3 linked regions of the Methylomonas sp. 11b genome follow. The protein of the gene in region 3 interacts with the protein of the main gene of each other region in a pairwise test. Links are inferred from orthologs where the notes say so. Each region holds a gene or a part of one and is shown on either strand. Other genes may lie near its edges.

What was found.
Region 1: the proteins of secB (region 3) and secA interact in binary tests that used the Escherichia coli proteins (3 or more experiments, as listed by UniProt). The link is inferred for Methylomonas sp. 11b from one-to-one orthologs.
Region 2: the proteins of secB (region 3) and METH11B_RS0121675 interact in binary tests that used the Escherichia coli proteins (3 or more experiments, as listed by UniProt). The link is inferred for Methylomonas sp. 11b from one-to-one orthologs.

The regions. Positions count from the first base shown.
Region 1 is NZ_KI911557.1:5,099,684-5,110,394, forward strand. What follows is about bases 3,131-6,389. They hold secA (preprotein translocase subunit SecA), read left to right. Parts: upstream 3,131-3,441; coding sequence 3,442-6,189; downstream 6,190-6,389. Other genes in these bases: METH11B_RS0124455 (glycogen/starch/alpha-glucan phosphorylase), read left to right, coding at 6,329-6,389. In the rest of the region: METH11B_RS0124425 (hydroxypyruvate isomerase family protein), read left to right, coding at 1-283; METH11B_RS0124430 (VOC family protein), read left to right, coding at 327-701; METH11B_RS0124435 (hypothetical protein), read left to right, coding at 701-1,240; METH11B_RS0124440 (hypothetical protein), read left to right, coding at 1,227-1,769; Trk system potassium transporter TrkA, read right to left, coding at 1,766-3,121; more of METH11B_RS0124455, read left to right, coding at 6,390-8,833; tRNA (uridine(34)/cytosine(34)/5-carboxymethylaminomethyluridine(34)-2'-O)-methyltransferase TrmL, read left to right, coding at 8,838-9,305; METH11B_RS0124465 (YchJ family protein), read right to left, coding at 9,333-9,827; METH11B_RS0124470 (dicarboxylate/amino acid:cation symporter), read left to right, coding at 9,996-10,711. UniProt on the Escherichia coli protein: Required for protein export, interacts with the SecYEG preprotein conducting channel.
Region 2 is NZ_KI911557.1:4,487,642-4,497,838, reverse strand. What follows is about bases 3,631-6,375. They hold METH11B_RS0121675 (response regulator transcription factor), read left to right. Parts: upstream 3,631-4,533; coding sequence 4,534-5,217; downstream 5,218-6,375. Other genes in these bases: METH11B_RS0121670 (ATP-binding protein), read left to right, coding at 5,219-6,375; METH11B_RS0121680 (Spy/CpxP family protein refolding chaperone), read right to left, coding at 3,914-4,354; carA (glutamine-hydrolyzing carbamoyl-phosphate synthase small subunit), read right to left, coding at 3,631-3,669. Also shown: carB (carbamoyl-phosphate synthase large subunit), read right to left, coding at 1-2,518; more of carA, read right to left, coding at 2,536-3,630; more of METH11B_RS0121670, read left to right, coding at 6,376-6,697; METH11B_RS0121665 (hypothetical protein), read left to right, coding at 6,700-7,095; METH11B_RS0121660 (glycine zipper family protein), read left to right, coding at 7,111-7,626; METH11B_RS0121655 (autotransporter family protein), read right to left, coding at 7,649-10,197. UniProt on the Escherichia coli protein: Response regulator member of the two-component regulatory system CpxA/CpxR which responds to envelope stress response by activating expression of downstream genes including cpxP, degP, dsbA and ppiA.
Region 3 is NZ_KI911557.1:3,457,789-3,466,579, reverse strand. The notes cover bases 5,804-8,509. They hold secB (protein-export chaperone SecB), read left to right. Parts: upstream 5,804-6,772; coding sequence 6,773-7,246; downstream 7,247-8,509. Other genes in these bases: gpsA (NAD(P)H-dependent glycerol-3-phosphate dehydrogenase), read left to right, coding at 7,252-8,253; METH11B_RS0116620 (rhodanese-like domain-containing protein), read left to right, coding at 6,449-6,739; METH11B_RS0116625 (ArsR/SmtB family transcription factor), read left to right, coding at 5,958-6,269. Outside these bases: sodium:proton antiporter NhaD, read right to left, coding at 1-523; METH11B_RS0116645 (nitrite/sulfite reductase), read left to right, coding at 736-2,388; METH11B_RS0116640 (DUF934 domain-containing protein), read left to right, coding at 2,375-2,830; METH11B_RS0116635 (S41 family peptidase), read right to left, coding at 2,945-4,309; METH11B_RS0116630 (murein hydrolase activator EnvC family protein), read right to left, coding at 4,347-5,588; division/cell wall cluster transcriptional repressor MraZ, read left to right, coding at 8,647-8,791. UniProt on the Escherichia coli protein: One of the proteins required for the normal export of some preproteins out of the cell cytoplasm. It is a molecular chaperone that binds to a subset of precursor proteins, maintaining them in a translocation-competent state.

The sequences.
Region 1 (10,711 bases), 1.6 Mb from region 3 along the record:
AATCGATCATCCGAACTTATTCATACAATACGACATTTATCACATGAGCCGAATGGGCGAAGATTGTGCCGGATTTTTACGTCAACATTTGGATAAGATCGGCCATATTCAGTTTGCCGATTGCCCAGGCCGCGCTCAGCCGGGCACCGGCGCCGTGGATTTCGATAGCCTGTTCAACATTATCGCGACGTCGGACTATCAAGGTTGGGTTGGGGCCGAGTACCGGCCGACCGCTGGCACCGTTGCCAGTTTGCCTTGGTTGAAAACCTACTCGATAAAATAATCGGGCGGTATAATCGCTTGGTCTTACTCACCTGTTGATTACTATGTCCAAACATAATTTCACGATACATCACGCCAGTTTGATCGTCTCCGATACCGAGCAATCGCTGCTTTTTTACCGCGATGTGTTGGGAATGGAGCAGACTGAGCGGCCGAATCTGCCGTTTCCCGGTGCCTGGTTGCAAATCGGCGCCCAGCAAATTCATTTGCTGGAATTGGATAATCCCGATCCAACAACCGGCAGGCCGGCGCATGGCGGTCGTGATCGGCATGTGGCGATGCATATCGATTCGGTTGATGCTTTGCGCGAAGATCTGGAGCGGACCGGTACGGCTTATACGGTGAGTATTTCCGGCCGCAAGGCGCTGTTTTGCCGCGACCGTGACGGCAATGCGCTGGAGTTTATTGAGCGGCCTTGATGCCCATGTTCGGACGGCTTTTTTATGGCGGACTACTGATAGGCAGCCTGGCGATGCTGCTGTTTGTGCTAGGGTTTGTCTGTTTGCAGTTTGGTTTGGCTTTGTTGATGGGTTTGTTTTATCTGTTAGCCAGTAAAGTGATGTTATTGGCTTTGGTTTTGTTGGCTTTGCTTGGTCTGATGATGTTATTTAAGGCGGTTTGCCGCGAACTGCGCGGGTATTTCAGCCGCGAATCGGCGGCGGTGCGGCAACTATTGTCTTTACAGGTTCGCCAGCAAGATCTGGCGCGGCGCAAGTCTGCCGAATGCCGACAATTAAGTTATTGGCACAGATTCAAGCGGCAACGCCTGCTGGTAGCCGATAACCGCAAACAGGCCTGGGCCTTATCTGTGGCAATTAGCCATGAATTGCAAGCGGTGCGGGCGCAACTGCCGGCCGCTCGATATAAAAATCTGCGTAAATCCTTGCGCACGTATCGTAAACAAGCCGATTCCGCGGCGATGCTGGCTTTACGCCAACAGCTCCATGTCGCCGATTAGTCGCTGGCTGGGTGACGCACTGGCGTTTTTGCGGCGCAGTCGCGACGACAATCTGCAATGGCATTTATCCAGGCACGAAGATGTCGCCGAACTGCGGCAAACCAAGGCGCTGGCGGAACAGGCTTTGGTGGCGCAACTGAAAAAACAGTCGCAGCAATTGGCTCATGAGTTGGCCGTCAACAAAGCCCGCAACAGCAACGAGCTGGCGATGGTGAAAACCCAATGTCAGCAAGATTTAAGAGACTATCAGCAATATCTGCAATCACTGGATAAGCTGAAGGAGTCTTTGCGCAGTAGTTATGCCCATCTACCGGAAGCAGTGGCGTTCACGATCCACCATCACGCCAAGCAGTTATTGAATCGAATGTGGGATGCCCAAGAGCCGCAGGAAAAAATGAAAATTGAAATGCAATTGTTGCAGTTCATGACAGCGGTACATGAAGACAGTCAGAGGTCTTTGCAAGGCGAGAGCAAAGACGGTTTGCCGCAGCGGGCACTGGCTTTTATCGATGCCGATTTGGCGGATTAGATCGGCTGGAAATAGCCTTCGATGTCTCTGACCATTTTCTTGTTCAGCGCAAACATCACTACGTGATCACCTTCCGCGAATACGGTGTCGTGATGCACCGGAATCACTTCCTTTTCGCGAATCAGCGCCCCTAATATCACGCCGTCCGGTAAGTTGACCTGATCTACCCGCAAGCCAACCACGGAGCTGGAATTCTTGCTGCGGTGAGCAATGGCTTCAATTGCTTCCGCACTCCCGCCACATACCGAGCTGACGCCGACCACGTCGCCTTTACGCACGTGTTTGAGGATGCCGCCCAAGGTTTCCAGTTTTGGTTGAATCGCCAGATCGATTTCGGTGCCGTCCAATAATTTCAGGTAGGAATTGTTGTTGATCAGGCAGATGGCTTTTTTGGCGCCGAGTTTTTTCGCCAGACCGGCGGCAATCAGGTTGATGCCGTCATTATTGGTAATCGCGCAGAACAAATCGATGTCTTCGATCATTTCTTCTTGCAGTAGCGATTCGTCGGTACAGTCGCCGTGTAGAATTAAGGTGTTACGCAAATCGTTGGAGATTTCCCGCGCTCGCTCAATGTCTTGCTCGATGACTTTGACGTGGTAGTTTTTTTCCAAGGCAATTGCCAGCCGCTTGCCGACGTGGCCGCCGCCGGCCAGCATAATGGTTTTGATCGGCGATTCCAGTTTATGCAGATCCACCAAGGTTTTACGGACCTTATCGCGGGGGCAGACAAAGAATACTTCGTCGCCGGTGGCGATCACCGCCTCGCCGTTTACCGCGATGGCTTTACCGTCGCGGAAAATCGCGGCGACCCGGATCATGCTGTCGGCCAGTTTTTCTTTCACGGCATGGATGCGTTTACCGGTCAGAAAGCCGGTCGGCACCACGCGAATCGAGAACAGCCTGACCAAGCCGTCGGCAAACTCCGACACATGCAGCGCGCCGGGGTATTTGATCAGATTATGAATGGATTCGGTGACCACCTGCTCAGGGCTGATGACAATATCAATACCGCCCGGCGCAAATAATTCCGGGTGGTTTAGAAAGTCGATGGCGCGCACCCGGGCGATGGTTTTGGGTTTGCTGTACAGGGTGTTAATCACCTGACAGGCCAGCATATTGGTCTCGTCGCGGTCGGTAACCGCAATCACCATGTCGGCGTCCTGAATACCGGCTTGTTCCAGCACGCTGGGATGGGCAGCGTTACCTTCGACGGTGGCTATATCCAGGCGGCCCTTCAATGCGGTGAGCAATTGGGCATTTTTATCGATAACGACAATATCGTTTTCTTCACTGGCCAATGCGCCGGCAACCGAAGAGCCGGTAACGCCGGCACCGAGAATCACTATTTTCATAAGTTTTTAAAGCCAGTAATGATGTCGAATGCTTGTCGCCACAAGGGCCGAAGCCGGCGAATTATACGCTGATCGATAGGCTTGTCCATGTTCCAGCGAGCGCGCAGACTTTGCTTTGATGGAAATCGCCCAATTGTGGAGTTAGGCTGCGGCTGCAAAGCAAAAATCGCGTTTTAAATGGCCGATAGCGGTATTTAAATAGCCGATTTACAAAAACCGGCTGGTCAATCGTCCTAGCTTGCCGGGCTTGTTTTCTGGTCACAGCTGCCCCATACCGTTTATAATCGCAAACTTTGGTTCACTCTCACTCTGGAAATATCATGCTGGGTAAGCTGGTTAAATTGGTAGTTGGCAGCCGCAACGACAGGCTGGTCAAGAAGAAACGCAAGTTAGTCAAGAAAGTCAACGCGCTGGCCGCCGAATACGAAAAATTATCCGATGCGGCGTTACAAGCCAAGACGCAGGAATTTCGCGACCGCCTGGCCCAAGGCGAAGACTTAGACAATTTACTCCCAGAAGCCTTTGCCGCCGTGCGGGAAGCCTCGACCCGCGTATTTGGCATGCGGCATTTCGACGTGCAGTTGATCGGCGGTATGGTCTTGCATAGCGGCAAGATAGCCGAGATGAAAACCGGTGAGGGTAAAACCCTGATGGCCACTCTGGCCGCCTATTTGAATGCCTTGCCGGGTAAAGGCGTACATGTCGTTACCGTCAATGATTACTTGGCCCGCCGCGACGCGGAATGGATGGGCAAACTATACGGTTTCCTGGGCTTGACCACCGGAGTCATCGTCAGCGATTTAACCCACGAGCAACGCCAGGTTGCCTATGCGGCGGATATTACTTACGGCACCAACAACGAATTTGGTTTCGATTATCTGCGTGACAACATGGCCTTCAGCCTGGAACAAAAAGTCCAGCGAGATCTGAATTTTGCCATCGTCGACGAGGTTGACTCGATTCTGATCGACGAAGCCAGAACGCCGTTGATCATCTCCGGCCAGGCGGAAGGCAGTACCGATATTTACCTGAAGACCAATCAAATCATTCCTTACCTGACCAAACAGGAAAAAGCCGACGATCCGGAGAAACAGGATCAAATGCCCGGTGATTATGCGGTGGACGAAAAGTCCCGGCAGATTCATTTAACCGAAGCCGGTTACGAACATGTGGAACGCTTGTTGGCGGAGCACGGCTTGATAGCCGACGGCTCGACCTTATACGAAGCCGCGAATATCCGCTTGATGCACTACCTGAATGCGTCTTTGCGGGCGCATGTGCTGTTCCAGAAGGATGTGGATTATGTGGTCAAGGATGGCCAAGTTATTATAGTCGACGAGTTTACCGGCCGAATGATGAGCGGTCGGCGCTGGTCCGAGGGTTTGCATCAAGCGATGGAAGCCAAGGAAAACGTGACCATTCAAAACGAAAACCAAACGCTGGCTTCGATTACCTTCCAGAATTATTTCCGGCTTTACAACAAGTTGTCGGGTATGACCGGTACTGCGGATACCGAAGCGTTTGAGTTGAACAAAATCTACGGTCTGGAAGTGGTGGTTATTCCTACCCACAGACCGATGATACGCAAAGACAAAGGCGATTTGGTTTATCTTTCGGCGCGGGAAAAATACAACGCCGTCATCGAAGATATCAAGGATTGCGTGCAGCGCGGCCAGCCGGTCTTGGTCGGTACGACGTCGATAGAAAACTCTGAATTGATTTCCCGGATGCTGCAACAACAAAACATCCGCCATGAAGTCTTGAATGCCAAACAGCACGAGCGCGAAGCGCACATTATCGAAAATGCCGGTATGCCGGGCGCTGTCACCATCGCTACCAATATGGCCGGTCGCGGTACCGACATCGTGCTGGGTGGTAATCTGAATGCCGAACTGGCAGCCTTGGGTCCGGATGCCAGCGAAGCCGATAAAGAGCGAGTACGCGCTGCTTGGCTGGAAAGACATGAAAAAGTGTTGGCTAGCGGTGGTCTGCATGTGATCGGTTCGGAACGCCACGAATCGCGGCGGATCGACAACCAATTGCGTGGCCGTTCCGGTCGGCAGGGCGACCCCGGCTCCACACGGTTTTATTTGTCTCTCGAAGACGACTTGATGAGGATTTTCGCGTCCGAACGGGTAGCCAGCTTGATGCAAAAACTGGGTATGGAAGAAGGTGAAGCTATCGAGCATCCTTGGGTGACGCGTTCCATCGAAAGCGCGCAACGCAAGGTGGAGAATCGTAACTTCGATATTCGCAAAGAAATTCTGGCTTACGACGACGTCGCCAACGATCAACGTAAGGTTATTTACGCGCAGCGCAATGAATTGATGGCTGCCGAAGACATCAACGACATTATCAACGCGATTCGTGCCGACGTACTGAACGACGTCATCACCGAATACATCCCGCCGAAAACCATGGAAGAGCAATGGGATGTGCGTGGTTTGGAAACGCATTTGCAGCAAGAGTTTAATCTGCAGATGCCGTTAATGGAAATGCTGGAGAGCGACCGTACACTGAACGAACCGAAATTGCGCCAGTTGATCATCGAAAAAGCCGAACAAGAAAGTCGTGCCCGTGAAGAGGCCGTAGGCGTGCAAGTGCTGCGGCATTTCGAGAAATCGGTCATGTTGCAAGTGCTGGATAATAGCTGGAAAGAACATTTGGCGGCGATGGACCAATTGCGCCAAGGTATTCATTTCAGAGGCTATGCGCAAAAAGATCCCAAGCAGGAGTACAAGCGCGAGTCGTTCCAAATGTTTACCGGCCTGTTGACGCATATCAAACAGGAAGTGGTAGGCATACTCGCCAAAGTGCAGGTGGCGCGTGAAGAGGATGTTCAAGCTATCGACGAACAACGCCAAGCACCGCTGGAAATGCATTACGAACACGCGGAAGCTCACTCCATTTTTGAAGAAGAGCCGGCGGCACAAGCAGCTCAGTCTGACTCAGACTCGGAGAGCGCGGAGCAGCCTTTTGTCAGACTCGGCAGCAAAGTGGGCCGTAACGACCCATGCCCTTGTGGTTCGGGTAAAAAGTACAAGCAATGCCACGGCAAATTGAACTAATGTTTAACCGCGACGCTTCAAACCGGGCGTCGCGGCTGCCCGACAATTCGATTTAGAGGGCCTTTCTGCATCGCTTTCAGCCTTGCACAATCAAGCGGCCCACGGCTTTTAATTTTCACTGTCCTCAAGGGTAAGCACTATGCCGCATAGAGTCTTTAATAAGAGTAATCCCGCCGCCGATATTACCAAGCTCCCCAAGTTGGGCATGGAAAAAAAGCATTTCATCGCCGATTTCAAACACTATTACAGTCATCGTCTCGGGCGCGATCAAAACTGCCGTTCTCCGCATTACGCCTACGAGGCCTTGTCCTTGGCGATCAGCGACCGTCTGGTCGAACGCTGGAAAAAAACCTACAACGTCTATCGGGACTCCGACTGTAAAAAAGCCTTCTATCTGTCGATGGAGTTTTTGATGGGGCGCTCGCTGAGCAACGCCATGTTGAATCTCGGGGTTGACGATATCGTGACGCAAGCACTTTACGATTTGGGTTTGGAAGCTGAGGAACTCATCGAAAGCGAACCGGATGCCGGTTTAGGTAACGGTGGTCTGGGACGCTTGGCCGCGTGTTTCATCGACAGTTGCGCCACCTTGCAATTGCCGGTCACCGGCTACGGTTTGCGTTACGAATACGGTATGTTTTCGCAACAAATCGTCAACGGCGAGCAAGTCGAAAAACCGGATCATTGGTTGCGGATGGGCAATGTTTGGGAAATCGAGCGTCCTGAGTACATGCACCGCATCAAGTTTGGCGGCCACACGCAAACGCACATCGACGAAAAAGGCAACAAGCGCACCAGCTGGCTGGATACCCATGACGTGATTGCCATGCCTTACGACACGCCGGTGCCAGGGTATAAAAACGGCACGGTCAATACCTTGCGCTTGTGGAAAGCCATCGCCACGGAAGAGTTCAATTTACAAGAGTTCAATGCTGGCGATTATGCCGAAGCGGTGGCCGAGAAAAACACCGCCGAAAATATTACGATGGTGTTGTATCCCAACGACGCGAACGAAAACGGCAAAGCCTTGCGCCTGCAACAACAATATCTGTTGGCGTCCGCCAGTTTGCAGGACGTCATCGCTAACTGGGTGGGTCGCCACGGTAATAATTTCAGTAAATTTGCCGAAAAAAACTGTTTTCAGCTCAACGATACCCATCCCAGCATCGCGGTGGCCGAGCTAATGCGCTTGCTGATGGATATTCACGGTCTGCCTTGGAAAGAAGCCTGGCACATCACTCGGCACACGATGGCCTACACCAATCATACCTTGTTGCCCGAGGCCTTGGAAAAATGGTCGGTCAATCTGATGCAGCATTTGCTGCCGCGCTTGATGGAAATTATTTTTGAAATCAACGCGCATTTCATGGCGGAAGTGTCCGCGCGTTGGCCAGGCGACAATCCACGTATGGCGCGGATGTCCATCATCGAAGAAGGTCATCAAAAACAGGTGCGGATGGCATTTTTGGCCATCGTCGGTAGTTTTTCGGTCAACGGTGTCGCCGAATTGCATTCCAAGTTGTTGCAGGAGGGCTTGTTTAAAGACTTTTTCGAGCTCTGGCCGCAAAAATTTAATAACAAAACTAACGGTGTGACCCCCAGACGCTGGCTGGCCGGTTGTAATCCGGAATTGGCCGAGTTTATCACCGCAACTATTGGTGATGGCTGGATTACCGACCTTTCTCAGCTGTCCAAATTAGCGCCTTACGCCGAAGACGCCGCGTTCAGGCAAAAATGGTACGACTTAAATCGGGCCAGCAAACAGCGTCTTGTTGATTACAAAAAAGAAGAACACGACATTGAGATCAATGTCGATGCCTTGTTCGATGTGCAGGTTAAACGCATCCATGAATACAAACGGCAAATTTTGAATGTGCTGCATGTGATTCATCTTTATGATCGGATAAAACGCGGCGATACGCAAAACTGGGTGGATCGTTGCGTCTTGATCGGCGGCAAGGCCGCGCCCGGCTATGTGATGGCGAAAAAAATCATCAAGCTGATAAACAATGTCGGCAATGTCATTAATGAAGATCCGGAAGTAGGCAACAAGCTGAGATTGGTGTTTATGCCCAATTACTGCGTGTCGGCGATGGAGAAAATCTGTCCGGGCGCGGATTTGTCGGAACAAATTTCGACTGCCGGTAAGGAAGCGTCCGGTACCGGTAACATGAAATTTATGATGAACGGCGCGCTGACCATCGGTACGTTGGACGGTGCCAACATCGAAATTCGTGAAGAGGTCGGTGCCGACAATTTCTTCCTGTTCGGCTTGACCGAAACCGAAGTGGAGGCGCTCCGGCCGCATTACGATCCGCAATGGTTCATCAATCAGGACAGCGATTTGCAAGGCGTGATGCGCTTGCTGGAATGCGGACATTTCAATCAGTTCGAGCCGGGCATTTTCGACGACATCATTGCCTCGATTAAAAGTCCGCACGATCCGTGGATGACTATCGCTGATTTCCGCAGTTATCTGGAAGCGCAAAAGCGCGTCGAGCAAACTTGGCGTGATCAAGAGCGCTGGACCAAAATGAGTATTCTGAATACAGCGGCCAGCGGTAAGTTTTCCACCGATAGAACGATTAGCGAATACAACCGCGAGATTTGGAAACTGTCGCCGGTGGACGTGGAAAAATACTAAAGCAATGCTGGATATTGTCTTGTTCGAGCCGGAAATACCGGCCAATACCGGCAATATCATCCGTTTATGCGCTAATACCGGTGCGCATCTGCATTTAATCCAGCCTCTGGGGTTTGACTTGGACGACAAACGTCTGCGTCGCGCCGGGCTGGATTATCATGAATGGGTGAACATCCGCCAGTACGGTTCCTTGCACGATTACGTCGAAAAAGCCAAGCCGCAGCGTTTATTTGCATTAACCACCAAAGGTCACACCGGTTACAGTGAGGTACGATATAAAGCTGGAGATGCCTTGTTATTCGGTCCGGAAACCCGCGGCTTACCAACCGCCTTTCTGAATCAACATCCGGCCGCGTTGCAGCTGTATTTGCCGATGCGTAAGGAAAGCCGCAGTCTTAATCTATCCAATACCGTTGCCATAGTGCTGTACGAAGCCTGGAAGCAATTGAATTTTGTGGATGCGGCTCGTTGACTTAGTGACGGTTCAGCGGGTTGGTTTTCAGCGCCCGCAGCAACGTTTAAATTTCTTGCCGCTGCCGCACGCACAAGGCGCATTCCGGCCGGTGTCCGTGCTTATCGCGACTTTGCCCGCGGCTTTGATGACGCCGTCCAGATAGAGCCAGCGCGAATCCGTCTTAACGAAACGACTGATTTCGTGCATGAAATAGTCTTCGCCGTCCTGTCGGTAAAAAGCCTTAAACTCGACCATGCCTTTGCTGTCGTGCGTACCGCCTTTCTTAGTGTCGACTATAACGAGTTTTTGCCACTGCGCGGTTTCCTTGGAAAAATCGATTGCTGCGGGGCGTTTGCTTGTTTCCCAAGTATTTAATAAATAGTCCACGTTGCGTTGGGCATAAGCGCTGAAACGCGAGCGCATCAAGGCTTCTGCCGTTGGCGGGAAGTGTTCGCAGCTGTGATAGCGGCCGCAGCACTCCAGATAATGCAGGCCGGAGCCGCATAAACAAGTTTCGGTGTTGTCGGTGATTGTCGTCATAGCAGCTGATTTTACCGAAGTAGATAAGCCAAAAGCCAATCTTCGCCGCTATCATGACGGATCACGTCTGCTGAGTGACCGGGCCAATACATCATAGGTTGCCGGGCTTGCTATGATAAATCTCAATACTTTGACGCTTTACGATGAGCGCATTTTCAGGAGGCTGCATTGAAAGTCGCATTAAATACACAGATTTTTCTCGGTGCCGTGTTTGGCGTCCTGCTGGGATTAGGGTTCGCCAAGCTTGGACCGGAAGCAGCCCTTACAAAACAGGGTATCTACGTTTGCGGTCTCTTCAGTAACTTATTCATGGACTTGCTGAAAATGGTATTGGTGCCTTTGGTATTTACCTCTATAGCGGTCGGTGTCGCCAATTTGCGCATGCACAGCCAACTGCACCGGGTTTGGATGTCTACGCTGGGATTTTTCGCAGTGTCCATGGTCTTGGCCATTTTGTTGGGCTTGGGCGCGGCCAATTGGTTCGAGCCGGGTAAGGGCCTGAATCTGGACCTGTTTCAGAATGCCGGCCAGGGTTTTGCCGCCAAGCAGATGACGTTTGCCGAATTCATCGCCAGTTTTTTACACGGCTTGTTTGTCAATCCGTTCGCGGCGCTGGCGCAAGCCAACGTGCTGGCGATCGTGATGTTTGCGTTGTTGCTGGGCATAGCTTTGGTAGTTGGCGGGGACCGTTATCGAAACATATTGCTGTTAATGCAGGAATGCTTGGAATTGATGTTGCGCTTGGTCGGCTGGATCATGCGGCTGGCGCCGTTCGGCATCATGGCACTACTGGCACAGTTGCTAGCGACGCAGAACATGGCTTTGTTAAGCAGCCTAGCCGAGTTTGTAGCGGTTGTGGTGGGCTCGACATTGCTGCATGGCTT
Region 2 (10,197 bases), 1.0 Mb from region 3 along the record:
CCAGCACGTAAATAGTTTCGCCTTGAATCGCAAACTGGGTGTTCATCAAACCGCGCACTCCCAGCGCTTCGGCCATTTTCGCCACTTGCGCACGCAATTGATCCTGCATATGCACGGGCAAATCATAAGGCGGCAAGGAACACGCCGAGTCGCCGGAATGCACGCCGGCTTGCTCGATATGCTCCATCAAGCCACCGATCAACACAGTTTCGCCGTCGTAAATCGCATCGACGTCCATTTCCACCGCATCGTCCAGAAAGCGATCCAGCAGCACCGGCGAATCGTTGGAAACGCTAACCGCTTCTTTCATATAGCGACGCAAGCCTTCCTCGTTGAACACGATCTCCATCGCCCGTCCACCCAACACATATGATGGACGTACGACCAACGGATAACCCAGCTCGCGAGCGGAATTAACGGCTTGCTCTACCGAACGCGCGGTGGCATTGGGCGGTTGCAACAGATTCAGACGCTCCAGCAATTTTTGGAAGCGTTCGCGGTCTTCGGCCAAGTCTATGGAATCGGGCGAAGTGCCGATAATCGGCGCACCAGCGGCCTCCAAGGCCCGGGCCAGTTTCAACGGTGTTTGTCCGCCGTATTGGACGATCACACCCTTCGGCTTTTCCAGTTCGATGATTTCCAGCACGTCTTCCAGCGTTAATGGCTCGAAATACAAACGGTCCGAAGTATCGAAGTCAGTAGAAACGGTTTCCGGATTACAGTTGACCATGATGGTTTCGTAACCGTCTTCACGTAACGCCAATGCGGCATGCACGCAGCAATAATCAAATTCAATACCCTGCCCAATCCGATTTGGACCGCCGCCGAGAATGACGATTTTTTCTTTATTGGACGGATTGGCTTCGCACTCCTGCTCATAAGTCGAATACAAATAAGCGGTATCAGAAGCGAATTCTGCCGCACAGGAGTCGATACGCTTGTATACCGGACGGATGCCTTTTTTATGTCTGGTATAGCGGACTTCCGATTCTTTGGTTTCCAACAATTTTGCCAAGCGTCTATCGGAAAACCCCTTACGCTTCAGTCGCAACAACTCACCCGGCTCCAATGTGGCCAGGGTTTTGGTAGACAAGGTTTTTTCTGTGACAACCAAATCCTCGACCTGCGCCAGGAACCATGGATCAATCTTACAAGCCTGATGAATATCTTCGAAACTCAAACCGCTGCGAAAGGCGTCAGCCAGATACCACAAGCGCTCAGGACCGGGATAACGCAACTCCCTGAGTATAATGTCTTCGCTGTTGGCATCGCTTAGATCGGCAATTTCATCCAAACCATCCACACCCACTTCCAAACCGCGCAAGGCTTTTTGCAAAGATTCCTGAAAAGTACGACCAATCGCCATCACTTCGCCGACCGACTTCATCTGCGTCGTCAGACGGTCATTGGCTTGCGGGAATTTTTCGAAGGCAAACCGCGGCACCTTGGTGACCACATAGTCAATAGACGGCTCGAACGACGCCGGTGTCGCACCGCCGGTGATTTCATTGCGCAGTTCATCCAACGTGTAGCCCACAGCCAATTTGGCCGCGACCTTGGCAATCGGAAACCCGGTGGCTTTGGAAGCCAATGCCGACGAGCGCGACACCCTGGGGTTCATCTCAATGACGATCAGCCGACCGGTATCGGGATTGATGGCAAACTGCACATTGGAACCGCCGGTATCGACGCCGATTTCCCGCAATACTGCCAACGAAGCGTTACGCAGAATTTGATATTCCTTATCGGTCAAAGTTTGCGCCGGCGCGACGGTGATCGAATCACCGGTATGCACGCCCATCGGATCGAAATTTTCGATCGAGCAGATGATGATGCAGTTGTCTTTTGAATCCCGCACCACTTCCATTTCGAACTCTTTCCAACCCAAAATGGATTCTTCGATCAACAATTCGCTGGTCGGGGACAGATACAGGCCACGCTCGCAAATTTCGATGAACTCTTCGCGGTTATAGGCGATACCGCCGCCGCTGCCGCCCATCGTAAAGGAAGGACGAACTACCGTGGGGTAACCGACTTCTTCTTGTGCAGCAAACGCTTCTTCCATGTTATGCGCGATTTTAGCTCTGGACACTTCCAGACCGATGCGTGCCATTGCTTCATTGAACAGCGCGCGATCCTCAGCCATATTGATGGCCTCCTTGGTCGCGCCTATCATTTCCACGCCATATTTTTCCAGTACGCCGTGCTTGTCCAGCGCCAGCGCGCAGTTCAACGCAGTCTGGCCGCCCATGGTCGGCAGCACCGCATCGGGGCGTTCTTTTTCGATGATTTTTTCGACGGTCTGCCAGTCGATAGGCTCAATGTAAATCGCATCGGCCATATCCGGGTCGGTCATGATCGTCGCCGGATTGGAGTTGACCAGAATCACCCGGTAACCCTCTTCTCGCAAGGCTTTGCAAGCTTGGGTGCCGGAATAGTCGAACTCGCAGGCCTGACCGATGACAATCGGTCCGGCGCCCAGTAATAAAATCGATTTTATGTCGGTTCTTTTTGGCATATCACTCTGTATAAAACTTAAGCGGAACGAGGCTGATTCATCAAATCGATGAAATCGTCGAACAAGGACTCGACATCGTGCGGACCAGGGCTGGCTTCCGGATGCCCTTGAAAGCTGAAGGCCGGCACGTCGGTGCGAGCGATGCCTTGCAAACTACCGTCGAACAGCGACACATAGGTTGCCTTTAGATTGGCCGGCAAAGAATCCGGGCTGGCGGCAAAGCCGTGGTTTTGGCTGCTGATCATCACCCGACCGGTTGCCAGTTCTTGCACCGGGTGGTTGGCGCCGTGATGGCCGAACTTCATTTTTTCGGTTTTTGCGCCGCTGGCTAAGGCCAATAACTGATGCCCCAAGCAAATGCCAAACACCGGTACTTTTTTATCCAAGATGGTTTTAATCGCTTCGATTGCATACGTGCATGGCTCCGGGTCCCCTGGGCCATTGGAGAGAAATACACCGTCGGGATTCATTGCCAAAACCGTTTCGGCTGGCGTAGTAGCCGGCACAACCGTCACCCTACAGCCGCGATTGACCAGCAAACGCAGGATATTGCGCTTAATGCCAAAATCGTAAGCCACGACATGTTTAGTCAGATTGGGCGCTTGAGTATGGCCTTCGCCGAGTTTCCAGACGTTTTCGGTCCATTCGTAGCTCGTGGCCGTCGTCACTTCCTTAGCCAGATCCATACCTTGCAGACCAGGAAAACCTTCGATCGCCTGTTTCGCGGCATCTAAATCAACGCTCTCGCCGGCCATGATGCAACCGCGCTGCGCGCCTTTATCCCGCAGCAAACGGGTTAACTTACGGGTATCGATGTCGGCAATCGCCACCACTTTGTGCTCGCGCAGATATTCCGGCAGGGTTTTAGCGTTACGCCAGCTGCTGGCCAGCAAAGGCAAGTCGCGTATCACCAGACCACTGGCAAACACTTTTGCCGATTCGTCGTCTTCAGCGTTGGTACCGACATTGCCTATATGCGGATAGGTCAATGTGACGATTTGCCGTGCGTATGACGGGTCGCTGAGTATTTCCTGATAGCCGGTCAGTGCCGTGTTAAAAACCACTTCTCCCACGGAACAGCCGTCGGCACCGATCGAAATGCCGTGAAACACTGTCCCGTCTTCTAGTACCAGTAATGCAGGTTTGTTCAAGATTGGCCACCTTAGATGTAGAAAACGGGATAAGTCTTGCGACTCATCCCGTTCCTGATAGATAAAAACTTGAGTGATTTTACGAAATTATGGCTGTTTGGTCATTAACAATTTTCTAACTTGGTGCGTCGCTAAGATTCTGATCGTTCACAAAGACACTGTATTTATTGCCAATTCCACCTTAGCCGGACTGCCCTGGTGCCAGCAGCCACTGCAACGGGCTATGCAGGGACAACAGGTTCATTCAGTGTTCGAATTTGCCGATTTCAGCTTTCAGTTTTTCTTGCTGTTCAGCCGTTAACAACATAAAAATCTCATGATCAAGCTTGGATTTTTCCAAAGCCATCTGCTGATGCATAGCGGTAGATTTCTCAAGCAAGGCTTTGGTCTTTCCCTCATCGTAATCGGCGGAAAAGCTCAAAGCGTGCAATTCGCCTCTCAATGCATGCTCTTCTTTAAAACGGGCCTGCCCGTCGCCGAATCGGGTCTTCATTAAATTTTTGATATCGGCTTCCTGCTTTTCGCTGAGATCAAGTTTCTTCAAATACCGCGGCAAATGTTGCTCGCCGTCCGCTTCGCCGAACATATGCATCGGCGGTTTGCCGCCGCCGTGGTGTTCGCCATGCGGTGGCTGAGCCATCGCGGTTAAGGGTAACAAGCCGAGTAACAATACTAATTTTTTCATAAAAAATGCCTCAAAAATGATGATAAACATAAGGACAAAACCTGTTCGATTTCGTCGTAGTCAGTATTTCAAATCAGAGGTTAAGTGCTGTTAGTGCCGTGTAAAATCAGGTAAACCCCGCTGGTTGTCGGCGGAAGCCGGGGCTATGATGATGAGCACACAGCCAACGAGCGACAATCATGCACAAAGTGTTAATTATCGATGACGACGTAGAACTGGCCGGATTGTTCCAGGAGTATCTGGCGCAGGAAGGTTTTGCGGTGGACGTCAGCAATACCGGCGCATCCGGACTGCAACATGCCCTATCCGGCGAATATCAACTGGTCATTTTGGACATCATGTTGCCGGATATCAAAGGCACCGAGATATTGACGCGCATCCGCCTGGAAAGCAGGGTTCCGGTACTGATGTTCACAGCCAAGGGCGATGACGTCGACCGCATCATTGGCCTGGAATCCGGTGCCGACGACTATGTCCCCAAGCCTTGCACGCCCAGAGAGCTGGTCGCAAGAATCCGCGCAATTTTGCGCCGAACCCAGCCCGCCGCCAATCTCTCGCCCGGACCGATTGTGGCCGGCCCGCTGAAACTGTGGCCGGAAAAACGCAAAGCTGCCTGGTTCGAACAAGACCTGGACCTAACCAGCACCGAGTTCAATTTGCTGGAAACTTTGGCCAGTCAGGTGGGCCGGGTCGTCAGCAAAAACGAGCTCTCCGAAAAAGCTCTGGGACGGCCACTGGCACGTTTCGATAGAAGCATCGATGTGCATATGAGCAGCATCCGCCAGAAACTCGGCAACCAGCCGGACGGCCGCTCTTACATTCAGACCGTGCGCGGCCAAGGCTACCAGATGATCAAGGAATAAGATGGGCAGATTGTTCTGGAAGTTTTTCTTTGCGTTCTGGCTGGCGTTGTTAACGGCGGGCATTGGTGTGGGTACCGCCGTTTGGCTCAGACACTCCGCGCAGCAAAACCTGTCGTCCAAGGCGGCCGATGTCGTCGATGTCAGACGCGCCTCGCTGGTCAAACTGGCCGCCAGCACGTTGCCGCATGGCGGCGTCAAGGGCTTGCACGACTTTATTCAGACCTTACAAAACACCCGTTTCCCACCGATATACGCAGTAGACGATACGGACCGGGAGTTGTTGGGCAGGCCGTTAGCGACAGAGGTATTGCAACAGGCCCGAGCCTTACATCGAAAAAATGCCTACCCGGATGCCATACAAATGATTTCGGCCGACAACGGTCACCGCTATTTGCTGTTCGTGCCCTTGCCAGAGCACGGCTTTGGCGACCTGTTCAGGCCGTCATTTCCGGGTCATCCCGGACTATCTCCCTTTGGCTTCGACGGCCCTATGCCTGGAGATCGGCCGCCCCCGCCGAGCGGTAACCCGGAGGAGCATAGCCCTCGCCCGCACCGCGAACCGCCCGCGCCGATTTTACCGATAATCTCCGGCTGTTTGGCCAGTCTGCTGTTCAGCGGACTGTTGGCCTGGTATTTCGCCAAACCCATTCGCAACCTGCGCGATGCGTTTAGCGCTGTGGCTCAAGGCCGGCTGAATACGCGAATCGGTAATGCAATGGGTAGACGGAGCGACGAATTGGCGGACCTGGGTCGCGACTTTGACCATATGGTGCAAAAAATCTGCTCGCTAATCAGTGCCCAGCAACATCTGCTGCACGATGTGTCTCACGAACTGCGCTCACCGTTGGCGCGGATTCAGGCGGCTATCGGTCTGGCCCAACAACAACCGGAAAAATTGCCGGCCACGCTGGAACGTATCGAACGTGAATCGCAACGTATCAGTGATTTGGTGGGCGAACTATTGATGCTATCGAAGCTGGAAGCGGGCGTCGCGCCGGAAAAAATCGACCGAATCAATCTCGCCGATCTGTTGGCCGATATTGTCGCCGACGTGCGTTTCGAGACGGGACCAAAGAGTATCGCTTTGAGCTATCACGGCAACATCGATGCGGTGGTCGAATGCCAAAGCGAACTATTGCATCGCGCTATCGAAAACGTGCTGCGTAATGCGGTGCAGCACTGTAAAGCCGAAGGCACGGTATTAATTGCCGCCGATTTCAGTAGCGATAATCATTGCTTAAGAATTCGGGTGGACGATGACGGCCCTGGGGTACCCGCTCAGGATTTGACGGCTATTTTTCAGCCGTTTTTCCGTAGCGGCCAAGCACAAAAGCCGCACAGCACCGGCCTGGGACTCACCATCGCGCATCGCGCCGTCGAAGCGCATGGCGGCAGCATCAGCGCCAGCAACCGGCCGCAAGGCGGTTTAAGCGTGCTGATTGAGATCCCGTTTCCAACCCGGCAAGCAAACCAGAGGTAAGTATGTTTAAATTCAAAAAGTGGATGACAGCCCCGCTGATCGCTTTACTGTCGGCATGGGCACTAAGCGCGAACGCCGACCCGTTTCACCATCACGGCGGTCGGCATTTCGGCGGCCATTTCCGTCCGGGTTTTGGCTTTTACTTTGGTGCGCCACTCTATCCCAGACCGTTTTACCCGGCTTATCCTTACTACCCGGCGTATCCGTATTACCCGCGGGAAATTATCACCGTACCAGTGCAACCCCCGGTCTATATTGAACGCGAGCGCAGTCAACCCCAGAACGGTCCCTTAGCCGAAGGCTACTGGTATTACTGTAACGATCCGGCCGGCTACTATCCTTACATAAAAGAGTGTGCGAATGGCTGGCAACAAGTCGAGCCCACGCCGCAAAATTAAAGGGAGACCGCAAACATGAACACTAAAAAGCAAATGGCGGGAATCTGCGCGGCACTGGCCTTCAGCGGCTGCGCCCATATGCCCTCCGGCCCCAGCGTAATGGCGCTGCCCGGCACTGGCCTATCGTTCGAACAATTCCGCCAGGACGATTATCAATGTCAGCAATACGCGGCCGGGCAAGTCGGCGCCACACCGAACCAGGCCAGCGCCGATAGCCAAATTGGCAGTGCAGCGGTCGGCACGGCAGTAGGCGCAGCAGCCGGCGCCGCAATTGGTGGGGGAGGCGGAGCGGCAATCGGCGCGGGCTCCGGTTTAGTAGCCGGGACTATCGTCGGCAGCGGCGAATCAAGACGCTCCGGCTATGCCACTCAACAAGGTTACGACAATGCTTATGTGCAATGCATGTATGCCAAGGGGCACAGAGTACCGGTATCCGGGCAGTTTTCTTACCAATCGCCAGCCCCCAGAACGGCGCAACCGAGCATTCCACCACCACCTCCCGGATCACCACCGCCGCCACCGTATCAGTAACGGTCAAGAAGAGCTTGCGGAGCTAGAAAGTCATCCGCAGGCCGGCTTCCAGGATATGGTCAGAAATATTGGCTTGCCCTAAGCGGGTTTCGTAACGCACGAATCCGGATCCGCCATTGGGTAATGTTGCACTAACCGAACCGCCGAGGTTGAGATAATCGCGGTCGGGTTCACCGGTCTGAATCGTAAAATTGCCCTGCCCTGGCTCGGCCTGCGCCAAACGCATGTGGATCAAACGATTGTCGTTAAGGTATTGATGCTCCCATTCCACGCGAGCTGCCGGCGTGAACACCCCCCATGGCGTGCTGAGCGCATAACTGATTTGGGTACCGAGATTACTGACGAAGGAATGATTGATCTGCTCGCCGGTGATGATGTCGAAGCCGTTGCCGCTTTGCTCCTGATATCGGGCGATGTTCATGCCCAAATACTCCAAACGCAGATAAGGGCCGATGGCCCATTCGTCCCAATTAAAGTCTTTGCCGCCGCTCAAGGCAAAACCGTATTGATTGCCGGTGGTTGTAGACGTGGATTGGCCGGCGAAGCCGGAATAAGCATATTGGCGATTGAAGGCATAGTCATTAGCGCCATAATTTCCCACCCAATCCAGATAAATATCCTCGGGCAAATAATAGCTACCGTAAATCGCACCCAGATAGGTATCGCTACTCATATTACCGGCTGAATCGGCGTACTGCGTAGAAGAGTGCGTGTAGTTAAACGCCGCGCCAACCACCAATTTATCGCTAAGCCGATAATCCGCTCCGCCCGTCACGGTGCGCGCTTGCGAATCGAAGCCGCGATCCCAGGCGTCACCTTGCAGATTGGCAAAATTAAACCGGGTTTGCAAAAACAGACCCAACGGCGAATCGCGGAACAACTCGTCATCGCCGGCTGCGCCGCCTAGCCCCTGAGCGCCCAAGGTATTGGCGGATAATTGGATACCGTTAAAGTTAACCGACAATGGCGCACTGCCGCCGCCAGCGCGTAAACTCGCCAACCGGGTGAGCGGACCATCCATGCGCGTCGCTCCCAATTTCACCGGCCCGGCCATCTGGCTCGGCACTTGATCGGGAGTCAAAGCGGCAACCGCACTGGTTTGCTCCTCCGGACTGAGCGCCTGTAGTTGCAAGCACCGGGTAGCCAAAATGCCGCTTGGAGTAGTGCAAGCCTCGTTTAGGGCTGGCGCAAAGGTCTGTTGATTAAAGGTTAATTCCGACGCGGTAGTAGTCTCTTCGGCAAAAGGCTGCAAGCTCCAGGGCGCCAATTGCCCCCTACCGCCACCAAAACTGCGTATCGCCCCCAAAAGATACTGATTTTCGGGCAAAGTCGGATCTACGTAGATATTGTAATCGCTGCTGATGTTGCTTAATTGGTTTACACCATCCGCCAATACCAGCCGGCTGGCATACAGCGCAGCACCGGGCGTGCTATTGCCATCGATTAACTGCAAGCCGTTGCCGCTCGCCACTGTCACCGACCCCCAGGCAAAATTATTGATCGCACCGCTGGTGGTTTGTCCTTGGTCGCTGCCCGTCAAGCTCATTGCGTGTTGCGTGGCGTTGGGTCCGCTGAAAACCAGATCGGCATTCGCGGTATTCCATAGCGTATTTTGCGTACTGGCATTATTGAAATCACCGGTCACAATGAAAACATCGCCGGCACCGCCCACCAAATAGCCGCTGGAACCTATCGAAAGATTGTTGAATTGATTGGTCGACGGATCGCTCTCATAGCGGCCGTTATTCGTAAAGTTGCCGGTAAAAGCCACCGAGGTGTTAACCGTTCGAAAAACACCGTCGTTACTGACATTGCCATCAAATCGATGCGGATTGGTACCGGAAATATCGACGCGTCCTTGAGCACTATTATAGAAATCGCCGGCCCCGGTAATGAGTCCGGTTTGCGTCAGATTAAATTGGCCGTTATTGCTGATGGTCCCAGCATTGTTAAGCACGCCGTGATTGTTGAAAGTACCCTGATTACTCAGTTGTCCGGCATTGCCGAAACTACCCTGATTAACCAGTTCGCCGACGTTTGTCAGCGTATTGCCGGTAACATTGTCAATGCTGCCGCTATTGACCATCTGTCCAGCATTCTCAAGTACGCCTTGATTGTTGATGGCGCCAAAGTTGGAGAAAACCCCTGAACTATGACTGAGCGTGGCACTGTTATTGATCAATGTGCCGTGGTTGCTGAAATTGCCGCCGGTGCTGTAATAGTAACCAGGCAGCGTGCTGAAGCTGTCGCTGGACGTAATGGGACTCAGCGCTAAGGGTGTAACAGTAACCTGGAACGGCGCGAAACCGGAAATGCCATTCTGATCTTTTCCGAACCCACCGGCAGTATTCGGTTGGTAAACATAATCCAGCGTTGCGCCAAGACCAATAAAGTAAGTGCCAGGAGTTTTAGGGGCAGTGAGTTGGTTCGAGAAGGATCCGCTTTGGCTACCAAAACCGGGATAGATTACTCCCGAGAAAAAGCCGGCGGAACCGGCTTGAGCCGGTGCAATCCAAGCGTTGTAAAGCTGGATGACGCAGCCTGGACAATAACTGGTATCGCCTTCCTGGA
Region 3 (8,791 bases):
CACCACCAGCATTGGCCGCGATCACCAAGTTTACAAAGCCGATAGACACGAATTTCTCGTTGTCAGCACCGACCGCCATCACCACAGCCCCGACCAATAACGCGGAAGTCAGGTTGTCGGCAACTGCCGACAGAAAAAATGTAATGATGCCAGTGATCCAGAACAATTGCTTGTAGCCGAATTGTTTTCTGATAAGCCAAGAACGCAACGCTTCGAATACATTGCGTTCCGCCATGGAGTTGATGTATGTCATCGCCACTAGCAAAAACAACATCAATTCGGCATATTCTTTTAAGTCATGTTCGAAAGCCTTGTGTAGCTCCTCACCTGACACACCGGCTTCCTGAGCCAGTATCGCTACATGCCCCCAAATCACAGCTGCGGCGAAAATGACTGGCTTAGATTTACGCAAATGCGTAAATTCTTCGGCCATCACGAAACCATAGGCCACCAAAAAGATCAGAACGGTGTAGATGCCCCGCTCGGTTCCGGTTAAGCCGAGGTTGTGAAACTCTTCAGCCATGGCGATTTCCGGCAAAAACAGCAAGCCGGCCAAAATTAACAGTAAGCGCAACAAGATAGCCCCCTTTATCCTCTATGTTTTAGTCATTATTGAAAGCGGAAAAAACTAACCGGGCATGTTATCACCATACAATATTCTTTGTCATTTAATCCCGGCCAGTATATTATTCAGATACCTAGCAAAATAGTATGTAAACCAAGCATCGCCTTTAAATGTATCAATATAACAAGCAAGATCAAACACTTATCGAGGAGCGCGTCAATGAGTTTCGCGGTCAAACCCAACGCTTTTTAAGCGGCGAACTCGGCCCCGACCAATTCAGAGCCTTACGCCTAATGAACGGCTTGTATGTGCAAACTCATGCGCCCATGCTTCGTGTCGCAGTACCTTACGGACTGCTCTCGTCCAAGCAATTACGCAAGCTGGCATCGGTAGCTCGCGACTATGACAAGGGCTATTGCCACTTCACAACCCGCCAAAACGTCCAATACAACTGGCCAGAGCTTAGCCGGGTACCCGACTTGCTTGCCGAACTGGCGACCGTGCAAATGCACGCCATTCAAACCAGCGGCAACTGCCTGAGAAACACAACCTCCGACCCCTTAGCCGGCATTTGCAAGGACGAAATCGAAGATCCGCGTCCGTATTGCGAGATCATCCGGCAATGGACGACACTGCATCCGGAATTTGCCTTTTTGCCGCGCAAATTCAAGATCGCAGTTAGCGGCGCCACGCATGATCGCGCAGCCGTGCAGTTCCACGACATTGGAGTGTATCTGGTAAAAAACGAAGCGGATGAAATCGGTTTTAGAATCCTAGCCGGCGGCGGCCTGGGCAGAACGCCCATCATTGGCCAAACCGTTAGACCCTTCCTGGAAAAACAACATCTGCTGTCGTATTTAGAAGCGATTTTAAGGGTCTACAACCTGTTCGGAAGACGAGACAACAAATATAAAGCCCGCATCAAAATCCTGGTCAAGGAAACCGGCCTGGAAAAATTTACCGCCATGGTCGAAAAGGAATGGCTGCGCATCAAAGATGAAATGCTGCTGAGCAATGAACGTATAGAAGAGATGAAAGCGCAGTTTGCACCACCGCCATACGATGCGTCGGCAAGCAACGATAACGCCTTCAACGCGCACTTAGCCGCTGACACAGCCTTTGCAAAATGGGTTAAATACAATACCGTCGAGCATAAAATCGTCGGCTACCGTGGCGTTTACGTTTCGCTAAAAGCCCCTGACTCGCCTCCGGGCGACATGACCGACAAGCAACTCGAAGCTGTAGCCGATTTAGCTGATAAATACAGCTTTGGCGAAATTAGAAGCACGCATAGACAAAACCTGGTCTTGGCTGATGTGAAACAAGCCTACCTGTTTACAGTATGGCAGCAACTAGACGCCATCAAATTGGCTACGCCTAATATCGGCACCGTCACCGACATGATTTGCTGCCCGGGCCTGGATTTTTGTTCCCTGGCCAATGCCGGCTCTATCGGTGTAGCGAAAGAACTCAACGAAGCATTGGATGATTTGGATTATATCCACGACATCGGCGACCTTAAAATCAACATGTCCGGCTGCATGAACGGCTGCGCCCATCAAAGTGTCGGCCATATCGGCATTCTCGGCGTCGATAAGCATGGCGAGGAGTGGTATCAAATCACCTTGGGCGGTTCTTCTGAAAACGAAGCGGCAATAGGCGAACGTTTAGGGCCATCGGTTCCCAAGGACCAAATCACTTCTACCATCACAACGATATTAGACGTTTACCTCAAGCAACGCCTTGAAGACGAAGCATTCTTAGAGACCGTCAAACGCGTTGGCCTGGAACCATTTAAAGAAAGAGTTTATGCAAATCATTAAAGATCGACAGTTGGTAGAAAACACCTGGACTTTTATTGCCGACGACAGTCCGCTGCCAGAAAATGGCGACATTACAGTCACATTAGCTCGTTGGCTGGCAGATAAAGAACAACTAATCAAACGTTCCAGCCAAACCGGCGTTCGACTCATCCCCAGCGATCAAATTGAACCGCTGACTGACGACCTGAGTAAAATTGGTGTAATAGAGCTTAATTTTCCGATATTCGGCGATGGCAGACTTTTTTCGCAAGCACGTTTGTTAAGGAGCCGCGACGGTTATCAAGGGGAAATTAGAGCCGTCGGCGATTACCTGCCTGACCAAGTATTTTATTTGGCGCGCGTGGGCGTGAATGCGTTTGAGTTTTCCGATCCCAACCATATCCAAGAGGCCCTGGCAGCCATGAACAATTTCTCGGTACGCTATCAGGCATCGACGAACTAAGCCAAAGTCGGAGAATTGCCTTAAGCACCTGACAAGAAGTACAAAAAACAGACAATAAAAAACCCGCTTGACGAATATAGCCAAGCGGGTTTTTATTTGCCTAATACATTTAGGTTACTTTCTCATAATACTGATACCTTTCAGCAGATTCAACGCTTCATGCAAAGGGTAGTCGCGAATTTCCGCTTCTGAGGATTCGTTAGTATCTCCGTCTTTTTCAGACTGATCTTTCGCATCATCTTTATCCTCTTCTTCGGATTTTTTCTCAGGCTTCGCGTTACCATTAGTCAAGTGGTGCGTCAGATCAGCTTCTTTAATCGACTCGATCTTGGCTTTTTCCAACGACTCCAACTTCACTCTTGCCAAAGTCACATCAGGCTCAATGCCCTGCGCCTGAATGGAGCGACCGGATGGCGTAAAGTACCGGGCTGTGGTCAACTTCACCGCCGCGCCATTACTGGTCGGCAGTATGGTTTGCACCGAACCCTTACCGAAAGACTTTTCGCCCATGATGATGGCTCGTTTGTGATCCTGCAACGCACCCGCAACAATTTCCGACGCGGAAGCCGAGCCGCCATTAATCAGCACCACAATCGGCGCACCGTTGATAATATCGTCAGGCGTGGCACTAAAACGCATTTCTGAGTTTTTGATTCTGCCCTCGGTATACACGATCAAACCGGACTCGATAAACGCATCACTGACATCGACAGCAGCATTCAATACACCGCCCGGGTTGTTACGCAAATCCAACACAATACCTTTCAACGGGCCTTCGTTTTCTTTTTTCAGTTCGTCGACCGCGTCCACCAAACCTTGCCCGGTACCGGATTGAAAACTACTGATTCTCAAGTAACCGTAATTTTTTTCCAGCAGTTTGTTTTTCACGCTTTTGACTTTGATGATGTCACGGGTCAACGTAAATTTCAGCGGCGCCTCTTCACCTTCGCGAACCACGGTCAACACGATATCGCTACCCGGCTCGCCGCGCATAATTTTTACCGCATCGGCCAGTGTCATACCCTTGACCGGCTTATCGTCCAGACGCACGATCAAATCGCCCGCCTTGATGCCGGCTCGCTGGGCAGGCGTATCGTCAATCGGAGAAACGACTTTAACAAAGCCGTTTTCCATGCCCACTTCAATTCCCAAACCGCCAAACTGCCCAGTAGTGCCTTCTTGCAACTCTTTGTATTCTTCGCTAGCCAGATAAGCCGAGTGCGGATCCAGACCGGACAACATACCGCGGATCGCATCTTCCAATAGCTTTTTGTCGGATACGGGCTCTACATAATCCTGCTTGATTCGCCCGAATATCTCGGTAAACGTCCGCAACTCATCGAAAGGCAAGGCCTGTAAATCATCCACCTTCGTCGAAACGGGCGATTCCTTTTCCGCCAGGACACTGCTGCACAAGCTCAGCGTCGCACCCAAAATAAAACCGACCAATAAAATCAAAATATTTCTGTTTTTTAGCATGTGTTTTAAAACTCCAACAACCTGTTCCTGTAAATGATTAACCCTTGGCCGGCTTACGGCACCATTGCTCGGGATCAATGGGCCGACCTTTTTTCCTGATGCCGAAGTACAACGCCGCATCCGCACGCCCACCGCTACGTCCAACCGAAGCCAGTGTCTCGCCGGCTCTAACATGCTCTCCCACGCTTTTATGCAAACTTTGATTGAATGCATACAAACTCATATACCCTTTACCATGATCGACAATGATCATCAAACCATAACCCCGCAACCAATCGGCGTAAACAACTCTCCCGGCATTAACCGCATGAATATCGGCACCTTCACGAGCGCTAATCACCACACCGTCCCAGGTTGTCTCGTAGCGGCGACTGCCGAAACGATCAGTTATCGCACCTTGCACCGGCCAAGGCAGCTTTCCTTGCAACTCGGCAAAAGATAGACCCACCGGCTCGCGAACCGGGTTGGCTTCGGATTTTTTAGGCGGTTCGGGTTGTTCGGCAGGCTTTTCGCGTTTCTCAAGCACGCGCTCCGGCTCAACCGCGGGCTCATGAGCTTCATTATCATCAGTTTTCTGTAATGATGCTACCAAGGCCTGCAATTTTTTCTCGTCATGCATCAACCCAGCCAGCTGAACACTTTTCGATGCATAGTCTTGCTGAATGTCGGCAAGCAATGTTTCTCGCTGTTTTTTCAGCGCCTGCATCGCCTCGGTTTCTTGCTGTTTCTTCTCGAGAGACACTTGCAACAGCTGAGTTTCCGTGTCTTTTTGTGCTTCCAACTGCCGCAAAACCTTGAAATCCTCAGCCATCGCCTGCAGCTTTTGTAAGCGGGCCTTACTAATGTAATCGTAGTAAACCAACATTCGGCTTGATACCGCCGGATTATGCTGATTGAGAATAACCTTCAAGCCTTCTTTATCGCCGCCCATCGCATAAACCGACTTGATCAGCCCCTCAAGCTCCTTCTCCTGGCTACGCATGTCTTTTTGGGTGGCAACGCTTTTATTACGCACTTCCTGCAATGCCTGCTCTTGCTGCCTGATTTCGGCTTTGATGCCGCGCAGACTATTTGCAAGCTCCCCGTATTGCCGCTCCAGTTTTTGCAACTGCTCTAACAATCGAGACTTTTCAGCTCCCAGGCTTTTCACGTCATAGCCAACTTGCTGAATTTGCGATTGCACCTCTGCCAAACTGCGGGCTTTTACGGAATCGCTCTTAGCGGGCAAAGCCCAGACAATCGCAACCCAAGTGAGCAAAAAATAGCTGCCGACACGCATCGACTAGGCAACCAACAATGACCGTCCAGTCATTTCCACGGGTAGCAACAGTAACAGTTTTGATTGGCGGGCCATTTGTTACAGACTCCAAACATTAAATGTGTAGGCGTTAATGAAGATAAAATTTGGCCTCATCAAAAAGCGAGTCCACCCGCGCAGCCCCGAGCTATTTTCCTAAGCCTCTAGCCGAGGGTATTGAACAATAAAGCCCACTCTGTTAGATTTGCTCACCTTTTATTGCGTTAGCGCAAGCAATTAAACCCACTTGCACCATAGCGACATTATACCAGCACAAGGATGTCGTCATAGTTCGAAAAGTACCATTGTTCGCTCACTGTTCTTAACCTTAGCCACGATCATCGTTAATAAATGGAAGACAAAAACGATACCATCCACTACGACGACAACGATATTAATCGGGCTGCGCGCTGTTTGAAAGCGATGTCTCATCCGTTGCGCCTAAAAATCCTGTGTGTGCTCGGTAATAATTCGATCAGCGTACAAGACATCGTTGAGCAAGTAGGTACGAGTCAAAGCAATATTTCCCAGCACCTGGCAATCCTGCGAGACAAAGGCATTCTCGATTACAAAAAAGAAGCCAATCGGGTTTACTACTTTATCGACGATGAGCGCGTAATACATCTGATTCAAATGATGCGCAGCGTTTTTTGCGGCACGTAAACAGCATTCCATAACCACTAAAATAAACCACCGCGATGGACCAATATATAGAATTTGCCACCAATCACTATTTGCTAGCATTCTCGCTGGTATGCGTTATTTTCTTACTAATCCAGGACTTGCTCGCGAACTCATTCAATAAGTACGAAAGCATTTCTCCACTGATAGCCGTAACCAAAATGAACAGCGACGATGTCGTTGTGCTCGACGTCCGGGAAACCAACGAATTCGTCAAAAGCCACATCGAAAATGCGATCAATATCCCCTTAGGCAAATTAGAAGAACAAATTGGCTCTTTGGAAAAGCATAAAAATCATCCCATGATCGTTACCTGCCAGACTGGCGCCCGCTCCGTAGCCGCTTGCAAAACGCTCACCAAAGCCGGATTTGATAATGTATTTAATATGACTGGGGGCATGCAATCCTGGGAAGACAACAAACTCCCCATCAAAGTCAGCAGTAAAAACTAAAGATTAATCAACCAAACCCAACAAATAATCATCATGGCCGAAATCAACACATCCAGCGAAAAGCAATTCGCGATTCAAAAGATTTATACCAAAGACATTTCTTTTGAGACCCCCAACGCTCCAAAGATATTCACCCAAAAATGGGAGCCCGCGCTGGATCTTAATCTCGGCACACACGTTCAACCCATCGAAAACTCGATGTACGAAGTATCCCTGACATTAACTGTCACCGTAAAAATAGCCGACAGCACTGCCTATTTAGTTGAAGTAAATCAATCTGGGATTTTTTCGATAGCCGGCTTCACCGAACAAGAAATGGGCCCAATGTTAGGCAGCTTTTGCCCCAACGTCTTGTTCCCGTATGCGAGAGAAGTAATTTCCGATCTTGTCAATAAAGGCGGCTTTCCTCAGTTAATCTTGGCGCCGGTCAATTTCGACGCATTGTATATGCAGCACCTGCAACAAGCACAAGCTGAACAGGAACCTGAAGCAAAAACGCTAAATTAAGCGGGATGCCACCATCAATCAGTATTCTTGGCGCCGGCTCATGGGGGACCGCTTTAGCGGTACAGGCAGCCAGAAATGGCTGCGATACCCTTTTGTGGGGCCATAATCCCAGACATATAGCCGCACTAAAGCAAACCGGCGAAAATAAACGGTATTTACCGGGCGTACATTTTCCAGAAAACCTGCAATTCACCGACAATCTTGAGGAAGCAGTGGCTTTCAGCTCGGTATTGCTTATTTCAGTCCCCAGCCACGCCTTTAGGGACTCATTGGCGCAAATCAAACCCATGCTCAGCGCAAGCTCGCGGATTGCCTGGGCCACCAAGGGTTTCGATTGCCAAGATGGCGCCTTGTTAAGCGAGGTAGCGGCACAAGTGCTGGGCGCGAATATCGAAAGCGCCGCACTCTCCGGCCCTACGTTTGCTCAAGAAGTAGCCGCCGACCTGCCAACCGCACTCACCATTGCCTCTACCTCAGAAAGCTTCGCCGCCCAACTCAGCGAACGATTGCACAACCAACGTTTTAGGATCTACACCAGCAACGATATAATTGGCGTTCAGGTAGGCGGAGCCTGCAAAAATGTTCTGGCAATCGCGGCGGGCATAGCCGACGGCCTTGGCTTTGGCGCCAATACCCGAGCCGCACTGATCACTCGCGGCCTAACCGAAATCATGCGCCTCGGCATCAAACTTGGCGGCCAAGCCGACACCTTCATGGGGCTAGCCGGACTCGGCGACCTGATTTTGACTTGTACCGACAATCAATCCAGAAACCGCCGCTTTGGCTTGGCATTAGGCCAAGGCAAAGACCAAAAATACGCTTTAAGCGAAATCAATCAGGAAGTCGAAGGCGTATCGGCCGCCCGAGAAGCGCACCGCCTATCGCAAAAATACGGCGTCGAAATGCCAATTACCGAACAAGTCTATAAGGTGTTATTCGAACATCTCCCGCCTAAACAAGCCGTCCAAAACCTGCTGACACGCGATCAAAAGCCGGAAAGTTTGTAAGCTTTGCCTTACTATTCAACGATATTGAGCCCAATGGCTCGATGGCCACTACCCAAACCCCAGTGACCACCAAACTTTTACCAAGCAAAGCCAGTCTCGCGCCAAGCGATTCAATCTGCTCACTACAACAAATCGCCTTCAAAAAAGTGAGAATTAGCACTTAATAACTGCAATCCACATCAAAAACCATCATTAACTTTTTGATAAAAATCATTTTTACCCAAAACCCTTACCCCTAGCACCCAACACACCTCAACCCTGCGTAAGTCCTTGTAGAAAAAGAAAGAATTTAATTTAAATGCCTCTTGACTAAGCCCCCTTTGAAAACTATAGTGGTGCAAAAGTGATGTAAAGTGGTTAGAAATGGATTTTTTTGGAATTTTGAGGTTCATCTTGTTTCGAGGCATAAGTTCAATCAGTTTGGATGCGAAAGGGCGCATTGCAATTCCTACCCGCTATCGGGAGGAGTTACAGGAATCCTGCGACCGCCAAATGGTTGTGACTGTTGCCGTTGACGACAAATGCGTCGGCGAGCCGG